2 regions of the Glutamicibacter sp. TV12E genome follow, and region 2 is predicted to be linked to the other one. Evidence: predicted binding sites of a transcription regulator. Region 2 holds the regulator's gene; the other holds the start of a gene.
What was found. Region 2 encodes HspR, which represses chaperone genes until heat shock. Its sites were predicted from a motif close to AAGTTGAGTCNNNNNGACTCAACTT; they were not measured.
Positions count from the first base shown of each region.

Region 1 (14,451 bases), 1.5 Mb from region 2:
GCACAGGTGCTGGACATCGTTTCCGGCAAGACCGGAAAGCCAAAGAGCAAGTAGCCTCCGGCTTTCCCGAGACCAGGTCCGGGGCGCTTCCTAGCGAGTAGGAATGCGCCCCGGGCCTTTCTTAACCCCAAAAGCGGGGCAGTGCTCAGTTCTGGCGCAGCTTTGCTTCCAGAATCGCCGTTGCCGCCTCACGGACCTGACCTGCGAACTTCTTATCGCCCTTGGCTTCGGCAGCCAGCGCCATGGCCATGATGGCCGCCTGATCGGATTTAACGCATAGCGGCACAGTTCCGCCGGCCGCCACGAACTTCACTGCCCTTTGGCCCATGGGAACCGGGCTGACCTGCTGTGCCTCGCAAAGGTCGTCGGAAATCACCACCCCCTCATAGCCCAGGTCCTGGCGCAGCAGCCCGGTGATGATCTTCTTCGAGAAGGGCGCATCATTCTTCTCATCAAGTTTGGCGTAGCGGGCGTTGGAAATCATGACCCACGCGTTGCCTTGGCTGATCGCCTGCTTAAAAGGCTCAAGGTCGGTGGCCTCCGCGCCGATCACCGTGTCGGTGACGCCGGTTGAGGTGTCGGTATTTTTCGACACCCGGCCCAGTCCAGGGAAGTGCTTGACCACCGGTTGCACCCCGGCTTTGTCCAGGGCGTCATTCACGGTGGTGATGGCTGAGGAAACCTCGCCGGCGGTGTTGCCGTACTGCCGCCCGAAATAGCCGATCGGCGCGTTGCTGGCGCCGATCGCGGCGGGAACGACATCCGCCACCGGTGCGAGGTTCACATTGATCCCGGCCTCGGCCAGCTCCTCACCGGCTTGCTGGATGCGCGAGGACAGCTCGCCGGCGGACCATTGGCCCTGTTCGGAAGCGGTGGGCAGCTGGCTAAACCCGGCGCCCTGCAGCACCCTGACAAATCCGCCTTCCTGATCGGTGGCCACCCATACAGGCAGCCCTTCAGGAACATTGGATTTCAGGGTTTTGGTTATGCTTCCGACTTTCGCAACGGTCTGCTCGAGTGAAAGCTGCGACCGCCCGCGCAAGAATACGTTGCCGATGCCTTGCTTCTTCATGGCCTTCAGTTCGCTGCTGCCGGCTCCTGTCGCCGGGACTCCTGCCATGACCAGGCTTGCTGCCTGTTGCTCAATCGACAGCTGGTCTGCCAGTTCTTCCGCCTGCTGGCGCACCGTCGGTTTCTGGCTTGGCGTGGGCGTTGCTGAAGTGCTGGGCGCAGGACCGGACGGTTCGCCAGTGGGCGAGGTTGAAAATGAGGGCACGGCGCTCGTTGAACTGGGAGCATTGTTCTGCGAACTCGGCGTGCTGCAGCCACTGAGCAAGAGCATCGTGAGCATTCCCAACGACATGAGCTGCCTGTCGTGAGTAGTCATGATTCCATCCTCCCTCCGGTTCTGCGAAGACGCCGAAAGCTTCTTCAGGGAGGGCCTGATTCAATGTTCTAGGCCCGGACTTCCAGAAGCTCATCCCATTCGGTGGTGTAGCGCTGGGAAATATGTTCGCGCTTCATCGTCCAGGTCGGGCTCTGGGCCATCCCCGCGGGACCCAAGCCGATGGACTTCGCCCCGAAACGGGCGGAAATATCCTGCACTACCGAAGAAACGTTCTTCTTCTCTTCCTCCTCCTGCTCGTCGCCAAGCCCGAAGAGATCCAGCTGCTTTTCTCCCGGCGAATCGCTCAGCCCGGAAAGGATCACTCCCCCGCGCACGTAATCCATGCCCGGCTGCATCAGGTCCCCCATGGCGGCGATGGCCAGCTTGCTCAGCAGGATCGGATCGCGTGTTGGCCGAGGCAGGCGCACCTGCGCGCTGGGGAATGACGACTCGCCCTGGGCAAATCTGCTGGTCCCTGCGGTAACTGTCAGCAGCGAGGCATAGCGGCCTTCGCTCGCTAATCGGCTGGCGGCCTTTTGCGCGTAGATGGACATGACTTCCTCCATGGCCTCATGGGTGCGCACCGGGGTCGAGAAGGATCGAGTGAACATGACCTGCCCACGATCCGCGCGTTCTTCCACCGGGCCGATGCAGCGCTGCCCATTGAGCTCGAACACGGTGCGCTGCAGCACCACCGAAAATTTCTTGCGGATGATCAATGGGTCGGCGTCCCTCAAATCCGCGATGGTTTCAATGCCCATGCTGGCCAGCTTGGCTCCGGATTTTCGCCCGACGCCCCACACGTCGGTCACGGGAACCCGGGAAAGAATATTGCCCAGAACCTGCTGCTCCATCAGCTGCTGAACGCACACGCCGCCGAGGCCCGGATTGTGCTTGGCGATATGGTTGGCCAGCTTGGCCAGGGTTTTAGTGGAGGACACTCCGACGCAGACCGGGACACCGACGACCTTGTCGATGGCCTTGCGGATCTGCGCTGCGGTACTGCGCACCTGTTCCAGGCTTCCTTCCAAGCCGATGAACGATTCATCGATGGAATACACCTCATGCCAGGTTCCGTAGCGGCCGAGCAGTTCCATGACGCGGGCGGACATGTCGCCGTAGAGTTCATAGTTGCTTGAGCGCACGGCCAGGTGGTGGCTGTCCATGAAACGCTGGACCTTGAAGAATGGCTCGCCAGTGGCTATGCCGAGGTCTTTGGCTTCCTGCGATCGGGCGACAACGCAGCCGTCGTTATTCGAGAGCACGACTACCGGCCGGTTGCGCAGCGAGTAGTCAAAGGCCCGCTCGCAGGACACGTAGAAATTGTTCACGTCCACCAGGGATACATGGTCAGCGGACATGATGCAGGCACCTGGTTATCACGCCGAAAACTCCCACTTCATCGCCTTCGTCCAGCCAGACCGGCAGTGGCGATTCGTCGCTGAGCAATCCTACCTTGGGCCCATCGATTTGCCAGCGCCGGACCAGCATCTGGCCGTTGAGGTTCACAATGACCACCGAAGCATGGCGGACCGATAGCGAACGGTCGACGATTACTTCATCGCCATCATGAATCCCGGCGGACTGCATGGCATGCCCGCTTACCCGCATGATGAAGGTGGACACCCGATCCCGGACCAGCAGCCGGTTCAAATCCAGGCCGCTATCGAAGTAGTCGCGCGCTGGCGAGGGGAATCCCATCGCGGATACGGCTTGCACCGGGCCCTGGCTGGCGCCCGGAGGCACCAGTTCCTGTTCGTCAGCCACACCGCCACTCCCTGCCATAAGCTAGTACAAATATTCGAATACAAGAATTGTACAGCGCCCGGCAGGATGCTTCACATTGGTGATGCTTCGAGCAGTTCCCGCGGCTTGGCCCACAAGGCAATCACCAGGCACAACACCATGCCCACCACCGGGACGGCAGGCCAGATATACCACCAGGCCGACAGCTCATGATCCGGATGGATGCCAAAGAAGCGGATGGTCCATTTCGCCGAAACCATCAATTCGATGCTGAACAGCACCAATATCGCCAGCATGATCCGACGCGGCCAAGCGTCCAGGCGGAGGGCCACCACGGCCCAGGCATAGGCCATCACCGGACCCCACACCCAGTGGTGCGACCAGCTCACCGGCGATACCAGCAACGGGCACGTTGCGGCAATGCCCAACAGCACCACCGGCTCAACGGTTCCATCCAGCTTGTAGAGCAGGGCAATAAACGCCAGGCCAACGGCGAGCGCCAGCACAAACCAGATCAGCGAACCCGCGCCCAGGCGGGTCAGGAAACCCTGAAGGGAAATATTGTCGATATAGCCGACATTGCCCACGCGCGAAGGGTCGCGCACCACGTCGAACCAATAGTCCAAGGTGTTGCGCCACTGCAAGACCAGCCCGATGACTTGGGTGCCGAAAAAGGCCAGGGTGCCGATGATGACCGCTCGCCATTTGCGCATGGCCAACGGAAGAATCAGCAGGGCAATTGGGGTGAGCTTGATGCCTGCGCAAATACCCACAGCAATGACAAACGGAGTCATGGACTTTGAATTCGCCAACGCCAGATAGCAAGCGCCGAGTATCAAAATATTAATCTGCCCGAACCAAATGGTGTCCCGGAAGGGACCGGAAATCAGCATCAGGCAGGTCAGGGTCAATGGGGTGACCCAGCGGCCGAGCTGCGGCCAGCGTCGGGCAATTCGGGTGGCCAGGTCCTTGCCGACAAAGAAAGTCAGAACTATGGAGGCCAGCATCGTCACCGCCACCGAGACCCAATACGGGAAGATCGCCATGGGAAGGAAAAGCAAGGCGGCAAAGGTCGGGTAGGTGAAGGGCAACCCCGGATCGTTGATGGGCCCAACAAAAGGCCCGTACAAATCCTCAGGTTCGCGCAGCAGGGTCAGCGCGCCTTCGCGGTACACCGACAGATCCCAGCCGGTAGGTTCGATGGCGATCAACGTCCAGGCCAAGATCAAGACCATCGCTATTTCCAGGATGGCTGTTGAACGCGGAACTGGCCTGATGATTGAAGAACGGATAAATCATCACCCTAGCATTGGTGGATCTGGCGGCCCGGCAACCCAAGCGCCTGGCGGCAGTAAAGGAATTCTGAAAGCACGAACAATAAATTCAGGCGGAGCGGCTTTCATCATCGGTGCCGGTCCGCGCCAATTACACATTTGCGCCTGCCATTAACCCTAGAGCAAAAACCGAAAGCCCAATTCCGCTGCACTTTGCCTTTTATCCTGGCCAGAATTCTGGAACAGAACCGGTGGAATCAGAACAGCCAACAATATCCCTAGCCCGGCGACCCGGATAAAGATCTGTTCTGAATCCATCGCAACACCATGAGGGCAGTCGGAACTTTTCCATCGGGCTAGAAGTTCTAATCTTGAAGCAGAAGAATTGCCCACGAAGGAGCGCAGTGAAAGTTTTACTAGTCAGTTGCGGCGATGTCGCCACCGAAGCCGGACTGCGCTTCCATGCCCAGGGACATGAGGTGACCGGGTGGCGACGCAACAGCAGCAAGCTTCCCGAGCAGTTCGCCGGGCAGGACGTCGACCTGCTGGATCCTTGCCACTGGCCGGACATGGATCCAGAGACCGAAGTAGTGGTCCTTAGCCCGGTCCCGGTGACCCGCGATGTCCAAGGATACGAGCGCAGCTATCTGCAGGTGGCCCAGGAACTTTGCGCCCGGCTTCGCGAGCAGGCGCCACGACTGCGCCGCCTGGTCTACATCTCCTCCACCGCCGTGATGGGCGGCGAGGACGGCGAATGGGTCAATGAGCAGGCACCGGTGGCCGCCACCCGCGACACCGCAAAGATTTTGGCACGTACCGAAGCAGCGCTCGCCGAAAGCGGCCTGCCGGTGACCGTCTTGCGCGCCTCGGGCATCTACGGCCCGGGGCGCACCAGGCTGATTGATCTGGTTACCTCTGGCACCGCTAGAATTCCGGCAGGTTCGCACTGGACCAATCGGATTCACCGCGATGACCTGGCCGCGGCCATCGTTCATGTGGCCAGCTTGGGCGACCAGGCGGCTGATCTGTATTTGGCCTCGGACAGCGCTCCAGCCCAACTGGGCGAGGTGTACCAATTCCTTGCCACCGAACTGGGCCTGAAGCAGCCGGAGCAGGAAACGGCGCCGGCCACGCGGCGTGCCGGTGACCGGCGCTTGGACAACTCCGCGCTGCTGGGCAGCGGCCTGGCCTTGCAATTCCCGAGCTATGCCGAGGGATACCGCCAGATCCTGTCCGGCGCCTCTACCCGGCACGCCTAATTCCAAGGCATCGCTAGGCCAGCTGGATCAGCGCCCATCTCAAATGCCCGTTGCGCCTAACCCCTGCCTAGAATCCCTTGCGCAGCGGATTGAAGTGACGGGCAATGGCTGGAACTTGATCACCAGTGATCTGGGCAGCCAATATCTTCCCGGTCAGCGGGCCTAGAGCCACTCCCCACATGCCATGGCCGCCGCCTACCGACACGCGAGCCGATCCAGTTTGGCCAATGAGCGGAAGGCCATCGGCGGTGCAAGGACGCCCGCCCACCCACTCTTCCCTGCGGTGCTCCCAGTTGATGCCCTGGTAGACCGGAGCCGCAGCGGCCACGATGGCTTCGATGCGCTTTGGCTCCAGCTTGTGGTTCACATCCCGGAATTCCATGGTGCCGGCGATCCGGAAACGGTCGCCCAGCGGTGTGCAGGCCACGCGTTGGGTCGGGAAGTAGATCGGGTGCGTCGGCATATGTTCGGGCTCGATGGTGAATGAGTAGCCGCGTCCGGCCTGAACCACTACGTTGACCCCGAATTTCTTGGCCATATCGGTCATCCAGGCGCCGGTTGCCAGCACCACGTGGTCCACGGTGATTGCCCGCCCCTCGGAACCGATCACGGTCACCGAGTTCTTGTTGTCGCGAATGTCGGTGACGTTAAAGGATCCAATAATGTCGCCGCCGCGCTCAACGACTGATTCAGCGAGCGAAGCCATGAACTTCGGCGGGTTGATGTAGCGCTGGTTCTTGATAGCAACACCAGCGGCAACGTTATCCGAAAGTGTTGGCTCTATTCCGCGCAGTTGGTCGCCGGTGAGCAATTCATAGTCGACACTGCCGCCGGTTTTCTCGATCATCTCAAACTCATGCAGGAACGATTCGCGGTCCTTGAACGAGGTGAATCCGGTGAGGAAGGGGTTTGCCGGTTTGGTCAGTTCGAACACGCCAGGACCCGCTGCCGTGGCCCGGGCAATCTCGTCGAAGGCGCCAAGGCCGCTGCCTCCGATTTCCGAGAAGATGCGCATGGCTGCTTCCCACCGCTTGGGCATCGAGTGCCACGCGAAGCCGAGCAAGAAGCGCAGCAACTTTGCATCGGCCTTCAACGGAATGTACAGCGGCGAGGTCGGGTCAAGCATCATTTTCAGCCCGTTGGCAAAAATCGCCGGCTCCGCAATGGGCAGGGTCAAAGCCGGAGTCAGCCACCCGGCGTTGCCCCACGACGAGCCTGAGGCTACGCCGCCTCGATCAACAACCGTGACTTTCACGCCCGCTTCTTGCAGGTACCAAGCGGTGGACAAGCCTACGAACCCCGCACCGACAACGACAACATGATCTGGCGCAGTTACCCCTGCCATGACCCACTCTCCTTGCAATCTTTTGGCCTCTTTACACGAGGTCGCATGGGTTCACTGTCGCGCGATCCGCAGTGAAATTCAACGCGTTCTGAGGATTTAACGGTGAGCGCCACCACATCATGGTGTGACGTGTGTTTTCTGCGGAAATCTTTAACATTCGCCGCACTTTTAACAATTCTCAGACGAGAGGCGAAAACTTTAACCGCATGGCATGCAATCAAAAACATCCGGGAATCACGCCTGAACCGTGCCCTGCGTACACTGAAAGGAAGCGAAAATTGCCCTTTCTCGATCAGCCATCTCAAAGGAACACCACCACACACATGGCCTCACGCAAACCAGCCAAGAAGAAACCAGCTCAGGGACATCCAGCTCGCCGAGCAGGAGCCAGCTCCGTACCTTTTGAAACAGAGGTGCGACAGGCTCTACAGCCGTTCAAATCCCAGCTCTTCCGCCATTTCCAGGAAGAAGGCCAGCCTGCCAGCGAAACCCGCGCAGCTCTCGAAGGGTTGACCACCCTGTTGACCGTCCATGCCCAATTGCGCAGGAGCGTTGACGTACAGTCGCTGGATCCATCAATTCTTGGTGAGCAGCTCGGCCACCTGTCCTCGCTGGGCAAAGAAGTTGCTGCAACTAGTGCAGCAATCCTCAAGCACTACCTGACATTCTTGGGCACCTCCGCCAATTTTGGCGGCACCGTGGAGGACTTCAAGCAGACTTTCGAGTTCCTCTCCCGCATGGCTGGTGACTCACCGATCGTCGCGCCTTACCTAGAAGACGAGGAAGCAAATGGCGCTTTTGAATCCATGCCATTCGTCTTTGCAGCACGCGAGCTGATCCAGTGGGTTGGCGAAGGCAAGCCCACCACACCGGCCGGAGTATTGACGGCGGAAACCTTGCAGGACGCAGCCCAGGCACTGGGCCTATTCATCAAGGTCGATGAGAATGCTCCAATCCCCGAAGATGCCATCTGGGAACCAGAAGACGGGACTGCCGTTCCTTCGCTGGGAGACATCCCCCGGCTTTCGGCCTACTGGGATGCGCTGATCGGCACTGCAATGCTGACCTACCAAGCGCCTAACGCCAAGCCAACCGAGTCGCTCAGCGAAGCGCTGTTGGCTTCCAGCGGTGCCGGTGCACGCGTGGTCAAGGAACTGATCGCGGAAGTGCTGTACTCGCACATCCTGATCAACACTTTGGAGAAGCCAGGCCAGGCGCAGATCGCGGAAATGGTGGCCGGGGTCTTGAGCAACGCCGCCTCATCCACGCCTCCGCGCTCCGAATTTGCATTGCAGATTCCCACCACGGATGACCTTCCCGAAGAACAGCACCACCTGATCCCAAGCCTCGAGGAGGTTGTGCCACAGGTTGAATCGCTGCTGCGCATCTTCGAGCGCGAAGGCCTGGTAGAAATCGACGAGCACATTACCGTTCCCGTTGTGCTTCGCTCTTCATTGGAGCGGGCATTAGGCAAGGTTTCGGATCATGTGCTGAAACAGGACACGGATTCGAGCGCACCGGAAGCGTAAGACTCCAGTTGCCCAAATGCGATGTGCCCGGAGGAGCTCCGGGCACATCGCATTTCTATGTGATTCTCAGATATCGGGGAGACCACGTCGGTCTGGACTTAAATTATAAAAGGTACGCTGCATTGTAGACAGACAACGACGGGCGATGGGGGCGCAGCCGCCGATGAAAGATCAGTCCGTTTGTCCAATGCAACGTACCTTTTAATCACCCTCAGGTCCTCCATGATGCCACTCGCAAAACACCACCAAGTACCTTATTGGTGATCGGTCTTCACCGATACATATCTAACCTATCGCGTTCACAAGAATTTCGAAATCATACTTTAGTAGGAGGGTAGCGTCTTGAACGGGATGCTGGCGCGAAGTGTCCACAGTCCCTTTTCGGAGCTGGTCGAGAACTTTCCGCCAAAGGTGCGCATACGATCGGACATTCCAATCAGCCCGCTGCCACCCTCTGGCAACCCCTTTGCCTTCCTGCCTGAAATGTCTATCTGATTAGTAACTTCCAATACAGCCTCAGTGCCATTGGATATCAATTCGAGGGTGCAGACGCTTCCTGGAGCACCATGCTTTATGACATTCGTTGTAGCTTCTTGCATCACGCGATAGATCGCTGTCTGCGCTGAACGGGGAAGATCAGAGATTCTCTCGTCCGTGGTTGAGTTCACTTTAAAATTCGCGTCCTTGAGACGTTGCGCGAATAGGTCCGCCCCCTGAAGCGCGTAAACGGTCGTTGCAGCGGGCTTGTCGACACCCAACGCCGCTTCGTCCGACATAGTTCCATCAGCCCGCAAGACATTGAGCATCAGCCGCAAGTCGTGCAGAGTTTCGGAACTCAGCTTGGCAATGACATCCAAGGCGTCGAGAGCCATCTGGCCGTCGTTGGCGAATTTCGCGGCCTTCGGCTGCATGGCCACGATGGTGATGTCATGCGCAACAATGTCATGAAGGTCCCGAGCGATGTTTTTACGTTCTGTCTCGATTGCCGAACGAGTTTGCTCTTGGGCCTTGAGCATCTGCTGCACGACTTCTGCATTCTTCTCCCGCAGAATAAAAATGCTGCGGGTCAGGAAGTAGGCCAAGACTGTCAACGGGATCAGGGCCACCAGCAAAATGGCGTCCTGCTCCGCTTGGATTCCAAATTGGATCATCCAGGCGGCCGACAAGGTCAGGAATAGGGCACGAACACTTCGCGCTGCGACCGTGGCCGCAAGTGCGCCAAAAATCATGAACGATACTATCGTCCATACGAATATGGATCCTTCGTTGAGCAGGAAATATGCGACGGCAATAAAGATCCCGAGCGACACCGCAACCCAGCGCAACCCCAATGCCAGGGTCAGGCACAGCACAACCCCTACCAGTGCACCTCGCACAGATACAGCAGAGGCCCCGTTGAACCCATCTTCCAATATCGTTACGAACTCACTGCTTGACAGCAATATGAGGATTGCGATGCCAACCCAAATAATGACACCCCGACCAGCCAGTAGCTTGGTCAGGGTGTCTTTCAGTCGCTCACTCATACGCCGAATAATTCACGGCAAAGCCATTCAAGTCAAATAATCTTGCTCATGGGCAACCTACCCCGTAACGTTCGCAAACCCACTTAGAGAAATCCGAACCCCAGCCAGCTGGTGTAGCAACCGGACCGCTGCTAACCTCCTGGTCCGATGCCGCGGATGCGGGAGCAGCCACAACAATCAGTGGTCCTAATGCCAATGCGGCAACGGCCAGCATTTTCAAACCCTTCATAACAAACCCCACATCTCGTCAACTTATATACTTGCAAGTAGGCAGCCCGTCAGGTGGTGTGCAACATCGACCCAAAGGAAAAAATGGAACAAATTAAGGTCCTAATCGTCGATGATGAGCCCCTTATTCGACATGCGTTGGGCACAATCCTAGCAACGGATCACGGAATTGTAACCGTATTTTCTGCAGAAAATGGCAAGCAGGCAGTTGAGTATTGTTCAGACAATGCCGTCGACGTAGTTCTGATGGATTTGCAGATGCCTATTATGGATGGTGTTAGTGCTACACATGCCATTAAATCGATCAAAGACAGCCCGGCAGTGCTTGCAATAACAGCATTCTCATCGGATGAATATTTGGTGCCTGTTCTAACGGCTGGTGCCAGCGGCTACCTTGTCAAGGATTCTGAACCGGGCGAAATTATCAATGCAGTTCACGCGGTTCATCAGGGCACGGCAGCCATTTCTCCGTCAGTTTCTTCGGACCTAATTTCGGCGGTGCGCGAAGCTTATGCCGACAATTCCCAAGCTGTCGAAGACCTCATTTATGATCTCGGGATTACTAATAGAGAAATCCAGATTTTAAAACTACTTGCCAAGGGTTTAAATAACACTGAAATTTCAAAAACTCTGGGGATCACCGAAACCACTGTTAAGACACACATGGCCAAGATCTTCGCCAAACTGGATGTTCGAGACCGCGTACAAGCACTCGTGGCCGCTGCACGCATGGGAATTGTCGAAATCCCCAAGGGCTGAATATCGCTTCACACAAGTGTGAGCTCGAGCGCTCCGGAAGATATTTCGAGTGCCATGGGAATATCTTGGAGCCTCATGCGTTGAACATGAGCATAGACCGCTCAAGTTTCTACTAGGAGGCTCACTTGCCAGCATTTTTTGGTGCACCATCAGACGGCTCGTTTGAGGAGTTCCTCTCTCGGTTCCTCTCGTCGCGAGCACAGGCAGCACGTCCAATCGACATCACCCGCCTGCTTTCCACGCGGACCCATGAGGCAGTAGCAACGGCCGCAGGGATTTCGCATGAGCACGGGCATGACGAGATCGACTCCTTGCACCTGCTCGCGGCGCTGATACGCACAGAACCCATTGGCGAACACCTCGCCGCCATGGGCATCGACATCGAGGCGTTGAGCCAAGATGCCATCGCCCACCTGCCAAAGAGCCAAGAAAAGGGCGAAAAGCCAACGCGGCTATCTTCTGCTGCCCAGCGCAGCCTCTTTGATGCCTACCAGGTGGCACGCAACTACGGTTCGACCTACATCGATCCTGACCATCTCTTTCTCGCTTTTGTTTTCAACCCGGAATCCCCGGTCAGCCACTTGCTGGCACAGCACGGAATCACCGGCCAGTCCCTGCAGCAGGCAGCCATGGAACAGGCCCAGCGCGCCCAAAACGGCGGACAGGACCAGGGCCAAGACGAGTCCAATGCCTCGATGCTCGAACGCTACGGAACCGATCTGACGGCGCTGGCCGCCGACGGCCAGATCGATCCGGTCATCGGTCGCGACGACGAGCTGGACCAGGTCGTGGAGATCCTGGCTCGCCGCACCAAGAACAACCCTGTGCTGATCGGCGAGGCCGGCGTGGGCAAGACCGCCATCGCCGAAGGACTGGCACGGGCCATCGTTGATGACCAGGTTCCAGAGCAGATCCGCGGTTCCCGGCTGATCTCCATCGACCTGCCCGGCATGCTGGCCGGCACCCGCTACCGCGGCGACTTCGAACAGCGCCTCACCGGCCTACTCGAAGAAATCGCCGACGCCGAGGGACAGGTATTGGTGTTCATCGACGAAATGCACCTGCTGGTTGGCGCCGGTTCCGGCGAATCCGGAAATATGGATGCCGCCAACATCCTCAAGCCGCGCTTGGCTCGTGGCGAACTGCACCTGATCGGTGCCACGACGCTGGATGAGTTCCGCAAGGTGGAGAAGGACAGCGCTTTGGCCCGCCGCTTCGGCAAGGTCATGGTTGACGAGCCATCGCAGGAAGTCAGCCTGGCCATCCTTGAAGGCCTGCGCGAATCCTACGAGGATCACCACCAGGTGCAGTACACCCCGGCTGCGCTCAAGGCTGCCGTAGCGCTTTCGGCCCGATACCTCACCGACCGCCAGTTGCCAGACAAGGCCATCGACCTGATCGATATCGCTGGCGCCCGGCGTTCCATTGCCGCCGGCGATACCGAGGATGTGCAATCCCTGCGTTCCGACCTGATGGAAGCCGAACGCGAGAAGTCCCGCGCCATTGGCGAGGAACGCTTCGAGGATGCCAGTGCCTGGCGCGACCACATCGCCGAACTGACCGCCCGGATCAACGCGGCCGAGAAAGCCGGCGACGCCGGAATCACCCGTGTCGTGGATGAAATCCAGATCTCCGAGGTCATCGCCCGCTCCACCGGCATCCCGACCTCGCGGATCACCGGCGATGACAAGTCGCGGCTCGCTACGCTGGAACAGTCGCTGCATGCCTCGGTGATCGGCCAGAAGGATGCCGTCTCCGCCGTGGCCCGCGCGGTGCGGCGCAATCGTACCGGCCTGTCCCCTGCGGGACGTCCCATCGGCTCGTTCCTCTTCCTGGGCCCCACCGGTGTCGGCAAAACCGAGCTGGCCAAGGCCTTGGCAACCAACCTGTTCGGGTCGGCTGACTCGCTGGTGCGTGTGGATATGAGCGAATACGGCGAAAAGCACACAGTTGCCCGCCTGATCGGCGCCCCTCCGGGATATGTCGGCCACGACGAGCCCGGCCAGCTGACCGAGAAGGTTCGCCGCAACCCGTACTCGGTGATCCTGCTTGATGAGATCGAGAAGGCCCACCCGGACGTGTTCAACGTGCTCCTGCAGGTGCTCGATGACGGGCGCTTGACCGACTCGGCCGGACGCACCGTGGACTTCTCGAACACGCTGATCCTGATGACCAGCAACCTTGGTGGCGAGTATCTGGCCAACAAGGCCGGAAACTTCGGTTTCACCTCGGCCAAGGCCACCAGCGAGGCTGGAGAGATCCGTGCCAAGGTGATGAGCAAGGTGCGCGAGTTCATGCGCCCCGAGTTCCTGAACCGGCTGGATGAGGTTCTGCTCTTCTCGAAGCTTTCGCAGTCGGAGATCGGCCAGATCGTCAAGCTGGTCATCGCCGATACGCGGAAGCACCTGGCAGACCAGGAACTGGCTCTGGAAGTCAGCGACCCCGCCGTGAACTGGCTGGCCTCCGAGGGCTACGACCCGGAGTTCGGCGCCCGGCCGCTGCGCCGATTGGTTCAGCGCAAGGTGCAGGATGCCATCGCCGATCTGCTGATCGACGATTCGCTGGCTGCCGGCGACACCGTCTTGGTGGACTTCGCCGACGACAAGCTGGTGGTGCGCAAGAAAGTTGATGCTCCAACCCCGCCAGCACAAAACGAGCAGGTGCCCAGCTTCTTCGATAACTAGGTCGAATTAGCCGCAAAGGGGCTTGATGCGCCGAAGCTTTTGCTTCGGCGCATCAAGCCCCTTTTTGCATGCCCTGAAGACGTGCTTCCATAGCTGCGTCATGGCGATGCCAGACGATGGTCAATTGGACGGATTCGGGAACTTCGTTACGTCAACGCCACAGGTAAGAATCAAGTCAGCGTCCTGCTTCTGAAGAGTGCAATGATCCGCGACAAAATGCCTGGACTCTGCCATGCCGCTGATCCCGTCGATCCTTTCGTAGACAAAGGCGGACGCTGGAGCATAAACGGCAAAGCTCGCCGGGTCGAAACCCGGCTCTTCAACGAGGACAGACTCGCCCGTCTCCGCCGTCACCTTGTGCTGAATCGACACGATTGAATATAGCCCCGAGAGCAGCCAAAAGCATAGCCAGATCAACGATGCCGCAGTGACGAGCAGATGTCCGAGAATTCGGACAAATACACGAATGCTCTTCCGCCTGATTCCGCCGAACATCCGCGGAACAAGACACAGCGAACCCGCAACGGCTGAGAGGCCGCTAACCAGCAATCCGCAAAACACCAGCGGCCAACCCGGCAAGATGAAAAAGAAAACTTTTCCGGATGATGATAGCTGCTCCAAGCATGCCCATAACCAGCCAGCACCCAGTCCAAAAATCACTGCGACAGCAAGAAGAAAGATTCCCCAAGCCAGTTGCTTTCGATTCAGCCCCGT
Region 1 covers NZ_JBQVVF010000001.1:802,757-817,207, forward strand. Annotated here, with positions in the region: gene ACT7DV_RS03645 (S8 family serine peptidase) at 1-54, shown strand, start outside; gene ACT7DV_RS03650 (glycoside hydrolase family 3 N-terminal domain-containing protein) at 146-1,186, opposite strand; gene ACT7DV_RS03655 (hypothetical protein) at 1,206-1,379, shown strand; gene ACT7DV_RS03660 (Y-family DNA polymerase) at 1,456-2,748, opposite strand; gene ACT7DV_RS03665 (LexA family protein) at 2,738-3,154, opposite strand; gene ACT7DV_RS03670 (glycosyltransferase 87 family protein) at 3,226-4,368, opposite strand; gene ACT7DV_RS03675 (NAD-dependent epimerase/dehydratase family protein) at 4,812-5,666, shown strand; partial or broken gene ACT7DV_RS03680 (NAD(P)/FAD-dependent oxidoreductase) at 5,734-7,038, opposite strand; gene ACT7DV_RS03685 (hypothetical protein) at 7,335-8,540, shown strand; gene ACT7DV_RS03690 (sensor histidine kinase) at 8,864-10,066, opposite strand; gene ACT7DV_RS03695 (response regulator) at 10,379-11,053, shown strand; gene ACT7DV_RS03700 (ATP-dependent Clp protease ATP-binding subunit) at 11,179-13,737, shown strand; gene ACT7DV_RS03705 (hypothetical protein) at 13,858-14,451, opposite strand, start outside.
Region 1: a site for HspR is predicted at 11,137-11,161, ahead of ACT7DV_RS03700 (ATP-dependent Clp protease ATP-binding subunit). Genes of this name have one in related genera too.

Region 2 (14,451 bases):
GGACAGCCTGCGTGCTGTCCGGGGCTACTGTCATGTAAAGAATGAAACTACGCATCGGGGACTTAGCTTCAGATTCTTAATAGTTCAAATGCAAACGCTTTCTATGCGGAATGATGGAAAAATACTGTAAAAATCGAAAGGTCGTACGGCTTTAAGTGTAAATATTGGAAACGCTTGCAATCTTAGGTTTGATCTAAGTAGTGTGGTTTGGATCACTGGCATGCTGCTTCTCGCGGCTTGTCATTCGCCCTTCGAATCCAATGGAGCATTTCGTGAACAGCAAAAGTGCTGCCTCCGCTGCGTGCAAAGAATATCCACCACACCAAGGGCCGCAGCACCAATGGCGCCGCAGATTGACCGCTCTGACGGCCACGCCCCTGCTGGTCCTAGTGTCCACGGTTCCACTAGTCGTGTCCCCTGCCTCTGCCGAGCAGGCCACCGTGACTTTGGCAGGTAGTTTCCAGGACGAGTTGGGTTGCGCTGCCGACTGGGATCCAAGCTGCGTGGCCACCTTGATGGACGATACTGATGGGGACGGAATCTATGAGTTCACGACAGACCAAATTCCAGATGGGACCTACGATTTTAAGGCAACGCACAACTTCGGCTGGGACGAAAACTATGGTGCGGACGGGGCCGCCGGAGGTGCGAACTATACTCTCTCGGTAAAGTCGGGGGACCAGGTGAGCTTCAAATACGTTTTTGAAACCCATATTGTCCAGATCGGCGGAGCCAGTGAATCGCTGGCCGGCGTAGGACAGGCCAAGGCTCAATGGATCTCGACCGATACGATTGCCCTCCCCCGGGATCTGGGTAGTGGGCAGAGGTTTGCCCTCTATGCTTCCAAGGACGCCAGTCTGAGCTTGGACGGGGAAGTGATCTCGGGAGCCAAACCCATAGAACTAGCTACGGTTATAGGTGGGCTCACTGACGCTCAGCGGAAGAAATTCCCGCATCTGGCCAACTACCGTGCCGTACGCGTAGACATGGCACGCGAAGAAATTGCCACCGCCTTGCGCTCCCAATTGGCGCTGGCGCGTTTTGAGACGCAGGGCGAGGACTCTAAGCTGACAGCCTTCACCGGCGTGCAGACTGCTGGAGCGATTGATGAGCTCTACGCTCAGGGGCTTGAGAATGTCGAACTAGGCGTCAGCTTCACAGGAAAGAAGCCCACATTCCGGCTCTGGGCTCCGAGTGCGCATCGGGCGACTCTTCTCATTACCGATAAAAACGAGAAAACTTCGCGGCATGATGCCATCTTCGACAAAAACAGCGGAGCATGGACCGTCAAGGGCAAGCCTCATTTCACTGAAGCCAAATACCTCTGGGAAGTTCAGGTCTTTGTTCCAGAGACCGGCAAGATTGAAACGAATATTGTCACCGACCCGTATTCGGTCGCGTTGACCACCAACTCCACCCAGTCGGTGGCCGTGAACCTGGAAGATCCCAAGCATCAGCCCAAGAGGTGGCGCAAGGCCAAAGCAGCCGGCGTGGAAAAAGACGTGGATCGAAGCATTTATGAGCTGCAGATCCGCGACTTCTCGGTCTCCGACTTTTCGGTGCCGGAAGAACAGCGAGGTCGCTACGGAGCCTTCGGAACCAACGGTGCTGGTAGCAAGCAGCTCAAGCAGCTCGCCGAAGCCGGGCTGACTACAGTTCACCTGTTGCCAAGTTTCGATATTGCGAGCATCGAAGAAGATGAAAAGCAGCGCATCGAAACCGGCTGCGATTTGGTATCGCTGCCCGCTGCCTCATCCAAGCAGCAAGAATGCGTGAGCGCGCATGCTGCCGACGATGGATTCAACTGGGGCTATGACCCATTCCATTTCATGGCCCCTGAGGGGTCTTATGCGAGCAATCCCGATGGCGCCGAGCGCGTAGAGGAATTCCGCGGCATGGTTGGGTCTCTGCATGAGATGGGGCTGGAAGTCGTCTTGGATCAGGTCTTCAACCACACGGCGGCTTCGGGGCAGGCGGATCAAAGCGTGCTGGATCAGATCGTTCCTGGCTACTATCACCGACTCGATGCCACCGGCAAGGTCGAGACCTCCACCTGCTGCCAGAACGTGGCCACCGAACATGCCGCGGCACAGAAGCTGATGGTCGATTCACTCGTGGTTTGGGCCAAAGACTACAAAGTTGATGGTTTCCGATTCGACCTCATGGGACACCACTCACGCGAAACCATGGAAGCGGCACGCGAGGCCCTCGACGAATTGAAGCCCGGACGCGACGGGGTCGACGGCAAGTCCATTTACCTCTACGGCGAAGGATGGAACTTCGGAGAAGTCGCAGACAATGCCCGTTTCCTCCAAGCGACCCAGGGGCAATTGAACGGCACCGGAATCGGCACCTTCAATGATCGTCTGCGCGATGCGGTCCACGGCGGCAGCCCGGTTGATTCTGCGTCAACTTTCCAGCAGGGATTCGGCACCGGTTTGGGCACCGATTCCAACGGTAGCGAAGTCAACGGAACCACCGAGGAAGCGCTGAAAGAGCTTGGCCATGTAACTGATCTGGTGCGTCTGGGCTTGACCGGGAACCTTGCCGATTACGAATTCCTGACGTCAGCCGGAACGGTGCAACGTGGCGATGAAATTGACTATCGCGGTGCCCCGGCCGGTTACGCTTCGCAGCCCGGCGAAGTGATCAACTATGTTGATGCGCATGATAACGAGACGCTCTACGACCTGACCGTGCTCAAACTCCCTCGCGATACTTCCATGGCAGATCGGGTACGGATGAATACGTTGTCGCAGGCCACGGTAATGTACTCGCAGGCTGTACCTTTCTGGCATGCCGGTACTGAACTGCTACGGTCAAAGTCTTTGGATCGCAATAGCTACAACTCGGGGGACTGGTTCAACCGCATCGACTTCTCGGGTCGGGAAAACACTTTCGGATCCGGACTGCCGCCGAAGGCTGACAACGGCGAAAAATGGGACCTGATGGCTCCATTGCTGGAAGATCCAGAGCTTAGGCCTGATGCGCAGGCGATGTCTCGGGCTGAAGACGCAGCACTTGATCTGCTGCGCACCCGTCGAGAAGTCGGACTGCTGCGATTGGGCTCTGCTGAACTGATCGAGCAGAAGGTGAGTTTCCCGCTCAGTGGTCCAAAAGCGGAACCAGGAATCATCGTGATGCGTATCGATGACACGGTGGGTGCGGATGCCGATAGCGAACATGACGGAGCCCTGGTGGTCTTCAACGCTTCACCGCAGGATCACACGCAAGTGGTCGGGGAATTAGCAGGTCATGAATACGACTTGGCTGAAGCGCTCGAACAGGGAAGCGATGAGCGAGTGAAGTCCGCATCGTTTGACAGCTCGTCGGGCAAGCTGATGATTCCTGCAAGGACCGCTGCGGTGCTGGTGGAAGCTGAAGGGGGCGCCCGGTAGCTCTGGGCACTGCGAAAATCGCGGGTCGGTAAACCTGATGACAGGTTTACCGGCCCGCTGGTTTTATGCCTTGGGCTCTGCGCTTGTCATGGGTGCGCCCAAAGGTGAAGTAGCTGAGCGGACCGATAAAGCTGATGAAGTTCGCTGCAGCCCACACTGGCTTATTTCCGCGGATCTGGGAGCTCTCGCGCCGACTCAGATCGATCTGCGCGGCGATCAGCAAGGTGATTTGCGCCGTGGCAGCTGTGACCAGCGAAACTTTGCTGGCAAGGGACAGCTCGGAGAACTTTTTCTTCTTTGCTGCTGCCACGATGTGCTTCTTGATCTGGGAGTTTTCGACAACTGCCACCGCTGGCGGTGGGGCGCCGAAAAATTTCTGGTTTATGGGAATCATTTTTGCACTTCGCCCGTTGAATAAGACAGAACGCAAAGTTGAGTGACGTTGGCTCAAGTTGATTTGACAGTCGAAAACGGCTGAGTAAACTTGAGTCCAGAACGCTCAATGAGGGCAAAGGCCCTCAGCGTTAGCACTTTCAACCAAGGCAAAGGAGAGCCATTATGTCGCGTGCCGTAGGTATCGACCTAGGAACCACCAACTCCGTAGTTTCCGTGCTCGAAGGTGGTGAGCCAACCGTTATCGCAAACGCGGAAGGCAACCGTACTACCCCGTCGATCGTTGCTTTCTCGAAGAGCGGCGAAGTTCTGGTTGGCGACATCGCCAAGCGCCAGGCCGTGAACAACATCGACCGCACCATCGCTTCGGTCAAGCGCCACATGGGCACCGACTGGACCATCGACGTTGACGACAAGAAGTACACTGCGCAGGAAATCTCCGCACGTACGTTGATGAAGCTGAAGAACGACGCCGAGGCCTACCTGGGCGAAAAGGTCACCGACGCAGTGATCACCGTTCCTGCCTACTTCAACGACGCTGAGCGCCAGGCCACCAAGGAAGCCGGCGAGATCGCTGGCATGAACGTGCTGCGCATCGTCAACGAGCCAACCGCTGCCGCACTGGCCTACGGCCTGGAAAAGGGCAACGAAGACGAGCTCATCCTGGTCTTCGACCTCGGTGGCGGTACCTTCGACGTCTCCCTGCTCGAAGTTGGCAAGGACGACGACGGCTTCTCAACCATCCAGGTTCGCTCCACCGCTGGCGACAACCGCCTGGGCGGCGACGACTGGGATCAGCGCATCGTGGATTGGCTGCTGGCCCAGGCCAAGGCCAAGGGCGCAGACCTGTCCAAGGACAAGATCGCCCTGCAGCGCCTGAAGGAAGCTGCTGAGCAGGCCAAGAAGGAACTGTCTTCGGCCACCAGCACCAACATCTCCCTGCAGTACCTGTCGGTCACCCCAGAAGGCCCAGTGCACCTGGACGAGCACCTCTCGCGTGCCAAGTTCCAGGACCTGACCAAGGACCTGCTGGAGCGCACCCGCAAGCCATTCAACGACGTTATCGCTGAAGCAGGCGTCAAGGTTTCGGACATCGCCCACGTGATCCTCGTTGGCGGTTCCACCCGCATGCCAGCCGTTGCTGACCTGGTCAAGGACCTGGCCGGCAAGGAAGCGAACAAGGGCGTGAACCCTGATGAGGTTGTCGCCGTTGGCGCAGCCCTGCAGGCAGGCGTGCTGAAGGGCGAGCGCAAGGACGTTCTGCTCATCGACGTCACCCCGCTGTCCCTGGGCATCGAGACCAAGGGTGGTGTGATGACCAAGCTGATCGAGCGCAACACCGCGATCCCGACCAAGCGTTCGGAAACCTTCACCACCGCCGAGGACAACCAGCCTTCGGTTTCCATCCAGGTCTTCCAGGGTGAGCGCGAGTTCACCCGCGACAACAAGGCGCTGGGCACCTTCGAGCTGACCGGTATTGCACCGGCTCCTCGCGGCATCCCGCAGGTTGAGGTCACCTTCGACATCGACGCCAACGGCATCGTGCACGTATCCGCCAAGGACAAGGGCACCGGCACCGAGCAGTCGATGACCATCACCGGTGGTTCCTCGCTGTCCAAGGAAGACATCGAGCGCATGGTCCAGGAAGCCGAAGCACACGCCGAAGAGGACAAGGCACGCCGCGAGGCCGCTGAGACCCGCAACGCCGCTGAGCAGGCCGCCTACTCGGTGGACAAGCTGATCAAGGACAACGAAGACAAGCTGCCAGAAGAGGTCAAGACCGAGGTCCAGGCCGACGTTGACTCCCTGAAGGCTGCCCTTGAGAAGCAGGACAACGACGACGAGGTAAAGGCCGCGTTCGAGAAGCTGCAGGCATCGCAGACCAAGCTGGGCGAGGCAATCTACGCCAACGCACAGGCCGAGGGTGCTGCCGCTCCTGAGGGCGAGCAGGCTCCAAAGGCTGATGAAGACATCGTCGACGCCGAGGTCATCGACGAAGACGAAGCCGACAAGAAGTAGGGAGCCAGGGAACATGTCCGAGGCAAAAGACCAGAACGAGAACTTCGACGCCGAGTCGGAGAACCAGCCAGAGGCTGCCAGCGAGCAGCCAACCGCTGACGCCCTGGGCCAGGCCGAGGCGATCCTGAACGAAGCTGCCGCTGGTGTCGACGAGTCCTCAGAACAGCAGGAAGAAGCTGGCGCCGGCGAAGCCGAGCTGCGCAACGACCTGCTGCGTCTGCAGGCCGAATACGTCAACTACCGAAAGCGCGTTGAGCGTGACCGGGCTGTGGCGCGGGAAAACGCCGTCCAGTCGGTTCTGACCACCTTGCTCCCAGTGCTCGATGATATCGATGCAGCTCGGGCACACGGGGATCTGACCGACGGGCCGTTCGCTTCGATCGCCAACAAGCTGGATACCATCCTGGTCCAGCATGGCCTGGAGCGAATCAACGAGGCCGGCGTGGAATTCGATCCGAACATCCACGAAGCACTGCTTCGCCAGGCTGTTCCGGAAGTTCCTGCCGACCACGTGGGGCAGGTGCTGCGCAGCGGCTACCGCAAGGGTGCCACCATCCTGCGCGCAGCCCAGGTGCTGGTAGCTACCGGCGAATAGCCACGAATAACACATTTGAAACTGCCCACTGCCGAGAAATCGTCAGTGGGCAGTTTCGAATTGGCATTGAAAGGACGGTGCCCTGATGGCAAGTCAGGACTGGATCGAAAAAGACTTCTACGCCATTTTGGGCGTCGCCAAGGACGCCAGCGAGGCGGACATCAAAAAGGCATACCGCAAGCTTGCACGCAAGTTCCACCCGGATACCAACCAGGGCGATGCGGCAGCGGAACAAAAATTCAAGGACATTTCCGAAGCCCACTCGGTGCTCGCGGATAAGGAACAGCGCGAGCAATACGACGCGATCCGGGCCATGGGCGGGGGAGCGCGCTTCTCAGCCGGAGGACCTGGCGGGGCTCCGGGAGGCCAAGCCGGCTTCGAGGACATCTTCTCCAATCTCTTTGGCGGCGGCGGCTCGTCGCGAAGCCGCGGCGGACAGCCGGACTTCTCCGACCTGTTCGGCGGTGGCGGAGGATTTGGCGGCGGCGGTTTCGGCCAAAGCGCACCGCCACGCAAGGGTGCGGACCGCACCGCGAATACCACGATCTCCTTCTCCGGATCCATCAAGGGAACCACCATCGGGCTGCGCGAGCAGAATGGCGAAGTCATCGATGTGCGCATCCCTGCGGGCATCAAGGACGGCCAGTCCGTGCGCGTGCGCGGCAAGGGCCAGCCAGGGGCGGCCGGCAACGGCGACCTGCTGGTCAAGGTCAAGGTCACCGAGCATCCCTTCTTCAAGCGCGAAGAGAACAACATCCGCATCCATGTGCCGGTCACCTTTGACGAAGCAGTGCTGGGCGCCAAGATCCACGTCCCGACACTGGATGGCGAAACGGTCGCGATGAAGGTCCCGGCCGGCTCGAATTCCGGTCGCACCCTGCGCCTGAAAGGACGTGGCGTGAAGACCTCGAAGGCCACCGGAGATCTGTTGATCATCCTGGATGTGGTGATTCCGCAGAATCTGTCGGATGCCGCGAAAAAGGCGGTGGAGGACTTTGCTGCTGCCACCGAAGGCGAAGATCCACGCACCGACTTGGCTGCCAAGGCCAAGCTCTAGGAGAGACTGCGTCTTGCCTTCCCGGTCGTGCCCTCGAAGTGGCCCGGCCGGGGAGGCTAGACTCTATAACCAGAGGCTGCTGAGCCATTTAACCATGTAGAAAGGTGGTCGAAGCAACGTGAACGGGGAGTACCTGCGACCTGTCTTCGTCATTTCCGTCGCCGCTCAACTGGCAGATATGCACCCGCAGACGCTACGCCAATATGACCGGATCGGCTTAGTTTCGCCCAGCCGCCAGTCGGGCAAGCAACGACGCTATTCGCAGCGCGATGTTTCACTGCTCCGCCAAGTCCAGGCGTTGAGCAAGGACGGCGTGTCCCTTGAGGGCATCAAGCGAATCCTTGACCTGCAAGATCAGGTCGCGTACCTGCAAACCGAAGTGAACGACCTGCGCAATGAACTCAGCGCGGTACGCCAAGGCCAAACCCGCATCTTTGCAGCAGGCACCTCCGGGGGAGACGTGGTGTCCTTGGCCCGCGGCATGCGTCCGGAACGCCGTGAACCGACCGTCACGCTGTTTACCGCCCGCAGGGCCATTGGCCGCTAGATTGGCAGCCAATCTGCCAAGCCCGGACGACTCCGAATTCTGGCATGACCCTCAGTTCCCGGAATTGGAGTCCCGGCGTTCGTGCCAAGAAATTTCCTGCTACCGGCCGCATGCCCATCAACGTTTTTCAATGGGGATCATCGACGAAGGCGAAACCGAATTCACCGGGCATGACGGGCAGCAGGCAACTCTGGTCCCTGGCGACGTGATCGTCATTCCGCGCGATCACCTCCATGCCTGTAATCCGAAAAATGGCTACTGGCGATACCAGATGATTCATGCAGACCAATCATGGATTTCCCGGCTTGCACCAATCTCAGCGCAGGATCTGTTCTGGGGCATACGGATATTCAGGGCGCCGGAGCTCTACGAGTTGATGAACGCCCTTAACCAGCAGCTCTTTGCCGGGATGGGAAAGCAGTACGTTGAGCAGTCGCTAGGGTCCATGCTTTCCGTCGTGCAGTCTCTGGCACCAGTCTTCGAGGCGCTCCCGCCGGGGATAGGGCCCCGCGATGAGCGGTTGCTTCCGGTCCTGCACCGATTGGGCAACGATGCTGTGGCCCCGCAGCTGGACGAGCTGGCACTGCTCGCCGGCTTGAGCAAATATCAGCTGATACGGCTCATGCACAGCAGTACCGGCTTCACCCCGATCGCGTGGAGGCATAACCAGCTGGTGAACCGTTCACGCGAACTCTTGCGCTCGGGCGCCTCGATAGCGCAAACCGCGGCAGAGCTGGGCTTCTCAGACCAGAGCCACTTCCACCGCGTTTTTCGCTCGCACGTCGCAGCGGCCCCCGGAAAGTACCGAGCGCCGCTGCAATATCGTTCAAGACCGTAACATCAGGCGTGCGAAATGATCGTCCCATGCTCATTTCACCTGAAGAATTCGAATTGGCCGCAGATAATCTGCGTGAATTGGCGTTGGACGAACGGCTCAAGGCGCAAGTCATGGCCACGCCGGCTTTGGCCAGGATTGCGCACCGGATCTCGCAACGATACCTCGCCGGAGATACCATCGACTCTGCCTTCGCCCAGGTCGCCCAGATCACGGCGCGAGGGCATCTCAGCAGCATCGAATGCGTGGGCGAATCGATTCGGGATAGCCACGTCGCTGAGGCGGAAACCGGAATATTCCTGGGCATCGCCGAACGCTTGAAGACTTCGAAAACCAATACGACCTTGAGCTTCGATCTCTCGCATCTCGGTTCCGCCATTGATCCCGAGCTGGGATTGCGCAATGCGTTGCGCGTCGCCCGAGCCGCGCGCGAAGCGGGAACCTACCTGATGATTTCGGCGGAAGGATCGGATCGCACCGACCTGGTGCTGGAGCTCTGGGAGGGGCTGATCTGCGATTTTCCGGAAACGGGCATTACCTTGCAGGCTCGCCTATCGCGAACACCTCAGGATCTCGTGCGCGTCCTGGAGCTTCAGGCAGGCCCTGTCCGGCTGGTCAAGGGGGCCTTCCAAGAGCCGCTGGACACGGCCATGGCGCGCAACGATCCAGGCCTGGCTGACAGGTACGCGCAGCTGGCCGGAGCGCTGATCTCCTCAGGCATGCGGACAAGTATTGCCACCCACGACGCGCGGCTGATCCGCAGGCTTAAAGAGGAACACGGAGCGGCGTTGCAATCGCCGCAGGTGGAATTCGAGATGCTCCAGGGCCTCGGGACGCAGCAGTTAGACGCGTTGCGCGAAGAGGGTTTCACTACCCGGGAATACGCAGTTTTCGGGCCGGAATACTGGCTGTACGTGCTGAACCGGCTGGCTGAGGATCCACAGCGAATTATGCTGGCAGTGGCCGATCTCCAGCTCACGCAGAAGGCCGCCCAGGGATCTGGGATGAGCGCGAGCTAGCAGCGGCCATGGCGTGCGAGCCGCGCCAGCAAATTGGTGCGCACGGCCGGCCACTCGTGCGGAAGAATCGAGAAAATCACGGTGTCGCGCAGCGTGCCGGTTGACGGATCATACTTGTGATTGCGCAGTACGCCATCCTGCTTGGCGCCTAGGCGGGCAATGGCTGCCCGCGAGGCGGCATTGTGCCAGTGCGTGCAGAAAGCTACCGAATAGCAACCCAGCTTTTCAAAAGCCCGCTGCAGCAGCATGAACTTTGCTGCAGGGTTGATTCCTGTGCCTTGAACTGATGGGGACAAGTAGGTTGAGCCGATTTCAACGCGTTTGTTCGGTTCATCAATGTTCAAATACGTTGTGGCGCCCACAGCCTTGCCCGTGGACAAATCGATGATGGCAAAGGGCGCCATCGCTCCAGCTTCCTGCAGGGCCAAGCGCTTATTGATATCGCCGGCCATTTCCTGCGCAGATGGAATAGACGTGTACCAGATTCCATCGAGATGGCCGGCGGTGACCACCTGGGACAAGTCTTCGGCATGGCCAAGGGAGAGCTGTTCTAAACGCACCCCGGCATATTCCATCGTGGGTGCCTGCGCGTAGCTAGTGATCTCGGATGAAGGAAGGGCCATGGAATCCATCTTATGGATTCCATGGCCCTTCAAAGGCTATCGTCGCCGATATTAACCGACGCGGGTGTAAGCCAAATCAAAAACCAGGCGTCCGGCTTTCAGCGCCTTGCCTTCGAAGCTGGTGAGAATGCGACGCTCGAAGCGTGGCGCCCAGCCACCTTGCCCGTCGGTGAATTCAGGCTCCGGATCAAAGCCTTCCATGCCCTCACGGCGCACCTTGGTCAGGTTGCTGTCTTCACCGGCCAAGTTGCCCGGGTGCTGGTTCTCAAAATCCGCATGTGCTTCAAGAACTTCACGCATCTGTTCGGCGTAGTTGGACCAGTCGGTCGCCAAGCGCAGGGTTCCACCTGGCTTGAGCACGCGTGAGGCCTTGTCGAGGAACGACTTCTTGATCAGGCGGCGCTTGTGGTGGCGAGGCTTGTGCCATGGATCGGAGAAGAAGATCCAGATTTCGTCCGCGCTATTCTCATCGAGCATCACGTCCAGGACTTCTGGCGCATTGGCCTGGATGGCGCGGACGTTGCTGATGCCGAAGGACTCGACCTTCAGCATCAGCTGTGCCAGCCCGGGGCGGTAAACCTCGACGGCCAGGTAATTGCGCTCGGGATCATCCTTGGCTGCGTTGGCGATGCACTCGCCCAGACCCGTGCCGATCTCGACCACCAATGGGGCGGTGCGGCCAAAAGCTTCGGCAGGATCGAGCCGGAAGTCATCGGCCACCGAAGTGTCGGCAATTTTGCGCGGTGGCTCGATGACGTACTGCTCGGCATTGCGCTCCCACGCGCTGGCGCGTCGGCCCTGCAAACGGTTGCCGCGGCGTACGAACGACACTGGCTCTGCGCGGAAAAGATTTGGGTCTCTGGGGGCAGTGCCGTGGGCTGGGCGCTGCTGATCGCTCGATTCGCTCATGATGATTAATCCTAGCTGAGCCAAGAGCTCCACTGTTCGCCAGGGACTAGGGGATTGGACACCCTAGGGGAAGATCCGGGGGATCACCTATGGCGCGAAGCGGAGCGGGACTGAAGAATGAAATCATGACTGATTTAGTGCGAGGTATTCTCAATGTTATCTGGTTGGTGTTCGGAGGGCTCTGGCTGGCCCTGGGGTATGTCTTGGCCGGAATCATTTGTTGTTTGCTGATCGTGACCATTCCCTTTGGCATCGCTTCCTTCCGAATTGCCGGATATGCGCTGTGGCCATTTGGCCGCACCGTAGTTGACCGGGGGCCAGTCGGGGCATTCTCCACTCTGGGCAATGTCATCTGGGTGGTCTTCGCAGGCATCTGGATTGCCATTGGACACGTGGTGACCGCAATTCCGATGTTCGTATCGATCATCGGCATCCCGCTGGGAATCGCGAACTTGAAGATGATCCCGATTTCCCTGATGCCGCTGGGCAAAGTTATTGTCCCTTCGGACTACTACATTGCTGGCATGAAGCGCTAGCTGCCCAGACGCGGCAACGGCCGCCGTCCCTGGATCGGGATGGCGGCCGTTGTCAGTTAATGCCGAGCAGCCGGCTAGCTCTTGAGATACTCATCGTGCTGTCGATGGGCTTCTTTGACCTCTTCGCGGATCTTATCCACGTCCTTGGCCTTGTCGCGGTATTTCTTTTCCATGGTCTTCAAGTAGGCTTCTTCTTCCACTAGCGCACGATAGATGCGTTCGCGCTCGTTTGCATCGGCGGTGTAGGTCAAATCCGTGTAGCTGTTTGCGTGGCGCCGCAAGTTGCCAATGGCAGTTTGGGCTTTGCCGGCCTTGCTGAATAGGGAAGCCAAGACCGTTACCACCAGCACGCCGATGATCACGCTGAGCGACAAGCCAGTGCTGATCTCGATCACTTGCACGTGCTCGCCACCGTTGACGAATGGAAGATTGTTCTCGTGCAGCGCGTGCAGGATCAGCTTGACGCCGATGAATGCGAGGATGGCTGCCAGTCCGTAGGAAAGGTAGATCAAGCGGTCGAGCAGGCCATCAAGCAAGAAGTACAACTGACGCAGGCCCATCAGCGAGAAGGCGGTTGCGGTGAAGACGATGTACACGTTTTGGGTTAGCCCGAAGATGGCGGGAATCGAATCCAGTGCAAAGAGGATATCTGTTCCGCCGATGGCCACCATGACCAGCAGCATTGGGGTCAGGACCTTCTTGCCATCAATCTTGGTGAACAGCTTGTCGCCGTCGTAGCTATCGGTGGTGTGGAAGAGCTTCTTGGCGATGCGGATGATGAAGTTGTTCGCTTCGTCCGATTCGTCATCCTTCTTCAGCAGGTTGCCTGCGGTGAGCAGCAGGATCAGGCCAAAGAGATAGAACACCCAGGCAAACTGGTTGATCAACGCGGCGCCGACAAAGATGAAGGCCGTTCGGGCGATGAGTGAGAAGACGATGCCGAAGAGAAGGACCTTCTGCTGGTCTTCGCGCGGGACCCGGAAACTTGCGATGATGATCAGGAAGACAAAGAGGTTGTCAACAGACAACGCTTTCTCCGTGATGTACCCCGCGAAGTACTCGGCGCCCATATCGATGCCGCCGAAGATCAGCACCAGCACACCAAAAATCAGCGCGATTCCGACGTAGATGCTCGACCAGATTGCTGCTTCTCGAAGGCTCGGCACGTGGGCCTTGCGGATATGGAAAAAATAGTCGAAGGCGAGAAGCGCGAGGATGACGGCCACTGTAATGGCCCAGATTAAAGGAGAAACTTCCATAGGGGTTTCCTACTTTCGTAAGGCGCGCAAGCACGCTGTCGAGTAAGTCTCTTCGCCTGCCCGGAGGCTGGCCGCAAAACCCGGTGGATCCATGAAGATCTACGTATTGACGGGTCAAGCGCTTAGGAATACTCCCTTACGTGCTTCCAGCCTAACTTGATCTGGTGTGCTGAGGAAAGTTCTTGTCTTCAAATGTCGTTGTGAACTGTAATCTACTTCGTTGCTTTGCGCTTGGATAGATGTAGGCGGCAATTCGAAGATTCGGATGCGCGCTAAAGCGTTTTTCGCATTTTGACGCTGGTGGTCTCGTAGCCCAATGATTCATAGAGACCGCGGGCGGCAGTATTGAATTCGAACACATTCAGCCCTAGAGTTTCTCCACCCTGGGAGCGGGCATAACCTTCAGCCAGGATCATGGCTTGGCGGCCAAAACCGTTGCCGCGGTGCTTCGCGTCGACGACGATGTCCCATACCCACCACGAGGCAGGATCCCCTGAGGAGTCGCAACCGATCCATATGTATCCAACATTGCCAAGTGCGAAGCTCTCCAGAGTGAATACCGCATTTGTTGCACTGGGCAGTCCTTGTGGGAAGGCGCGCGCCATGGTGCCGTACGCGTCTGCCTGCGCTTTGCTTTCCGTGACCCCGATGGCGAGAAGATCTGCGATGTACTCGGCAGTGCTCCTCTTTATCCATGACGAAAATTGTTCTGCAGGAAGTGGAAGAAGTGTAAGCGGCATATTCGGAGTCTAGCGCTGGCTGTCCAGGTTACTGCTTTCGCGAAGCCAGGATTTGTTCTCGCAGAATATCTGCGTGGCCACAGTGTTGTGCCAATTCGCGCAGCATATGCAGCAGCACCCATCGGACGGGTAGTGGTCCGCGGCGGTTGCCGGGGAAAATGTCGTCACCCGATTTGCCGCTGAGCGCCTGGCGGGATTCTTCCAGGGCATGGGTGTAGTCGCGCTGCACCGTTTCGATGGTGTCTGAGGTTTTCAGCGCGAATGACTTGTCCGGTGTGGCGGCGATTCCCAGTTCTGACCGGCTCTTGCCGGTGGCGGCCTCGCCGAACCACACGCGTTCAACAAAGGTTGCGTGTTTGACCAGCCCAAGCAATGTGGTTTTGGACTTGACCAAGCTGGCCCGGGCTTCGCCTTCGGTGAGTCCGTCGAGGCACCTCATGAGCATGAGGCGGTGTTCATCAATGAATACCTGCACCATGTCGTCGTAGTCGAGCTGGTAGAAGTCATGCGAATCCGGGTTT
Region 2 covers NZ_JBQVVF010000001.1:2,278,555-2,293,005, forward strand. Annotated here, with positions in the region: gene pulA (pullulanase-type alpha-1,6-glucosidase) at 354-3,398, shown strand; gene ACT7DV_RS10650 (PLD nuclease N-terminal domain-containing protein) at 3,445-3,792, opposite strand; gene dnaK (molecular chaperone DnaK) at 3,957-5,810, shown strand; gene ACT7DV_RS10660 (nucleotide exchange factor GrpE) at 5,824-6,405, shown strand; gene ACT7DV_RS10665 (DnaJ C-terminal domain-containing protein) at 6,491-7,462, shown strand; gene ACT7DV_RS10670 (heat shock protein transcriptional repressor HspR) at 7,581-8,009, shown strand; gene ACT7DV_RS10675 (helix-turn-helix domain-containing protein) at 7,960-8,847, shown strand; gene ACT7DV_RS10680 (proline dehydrogenase family protein) at 8,874-9,863, shown strand; gene ACT7DV_RS10685 (GNAT family N-acetyltransferase) at 9,860-10,486, opposite strand; gene trmB (tRNA (guanosine(46)-N7)-methyltransferase TrmB) at 10,538-11,395, opposite strand; gene ACT7DV_RS10695 (YccF domain-containing protein) at 11,521-11,931, shown strand; gene ACT7DV_RS10700 (TerC family protein) at 12,006-13,190, opposite strand; gene ACT7DV_RS10705 (GNAT family N-acetyltransferase) at 13,463-13,930, opposite strand; gene ACT7DV_RS10710 (DinB family protein) at 13,959-14,451, opposite strand, start outside.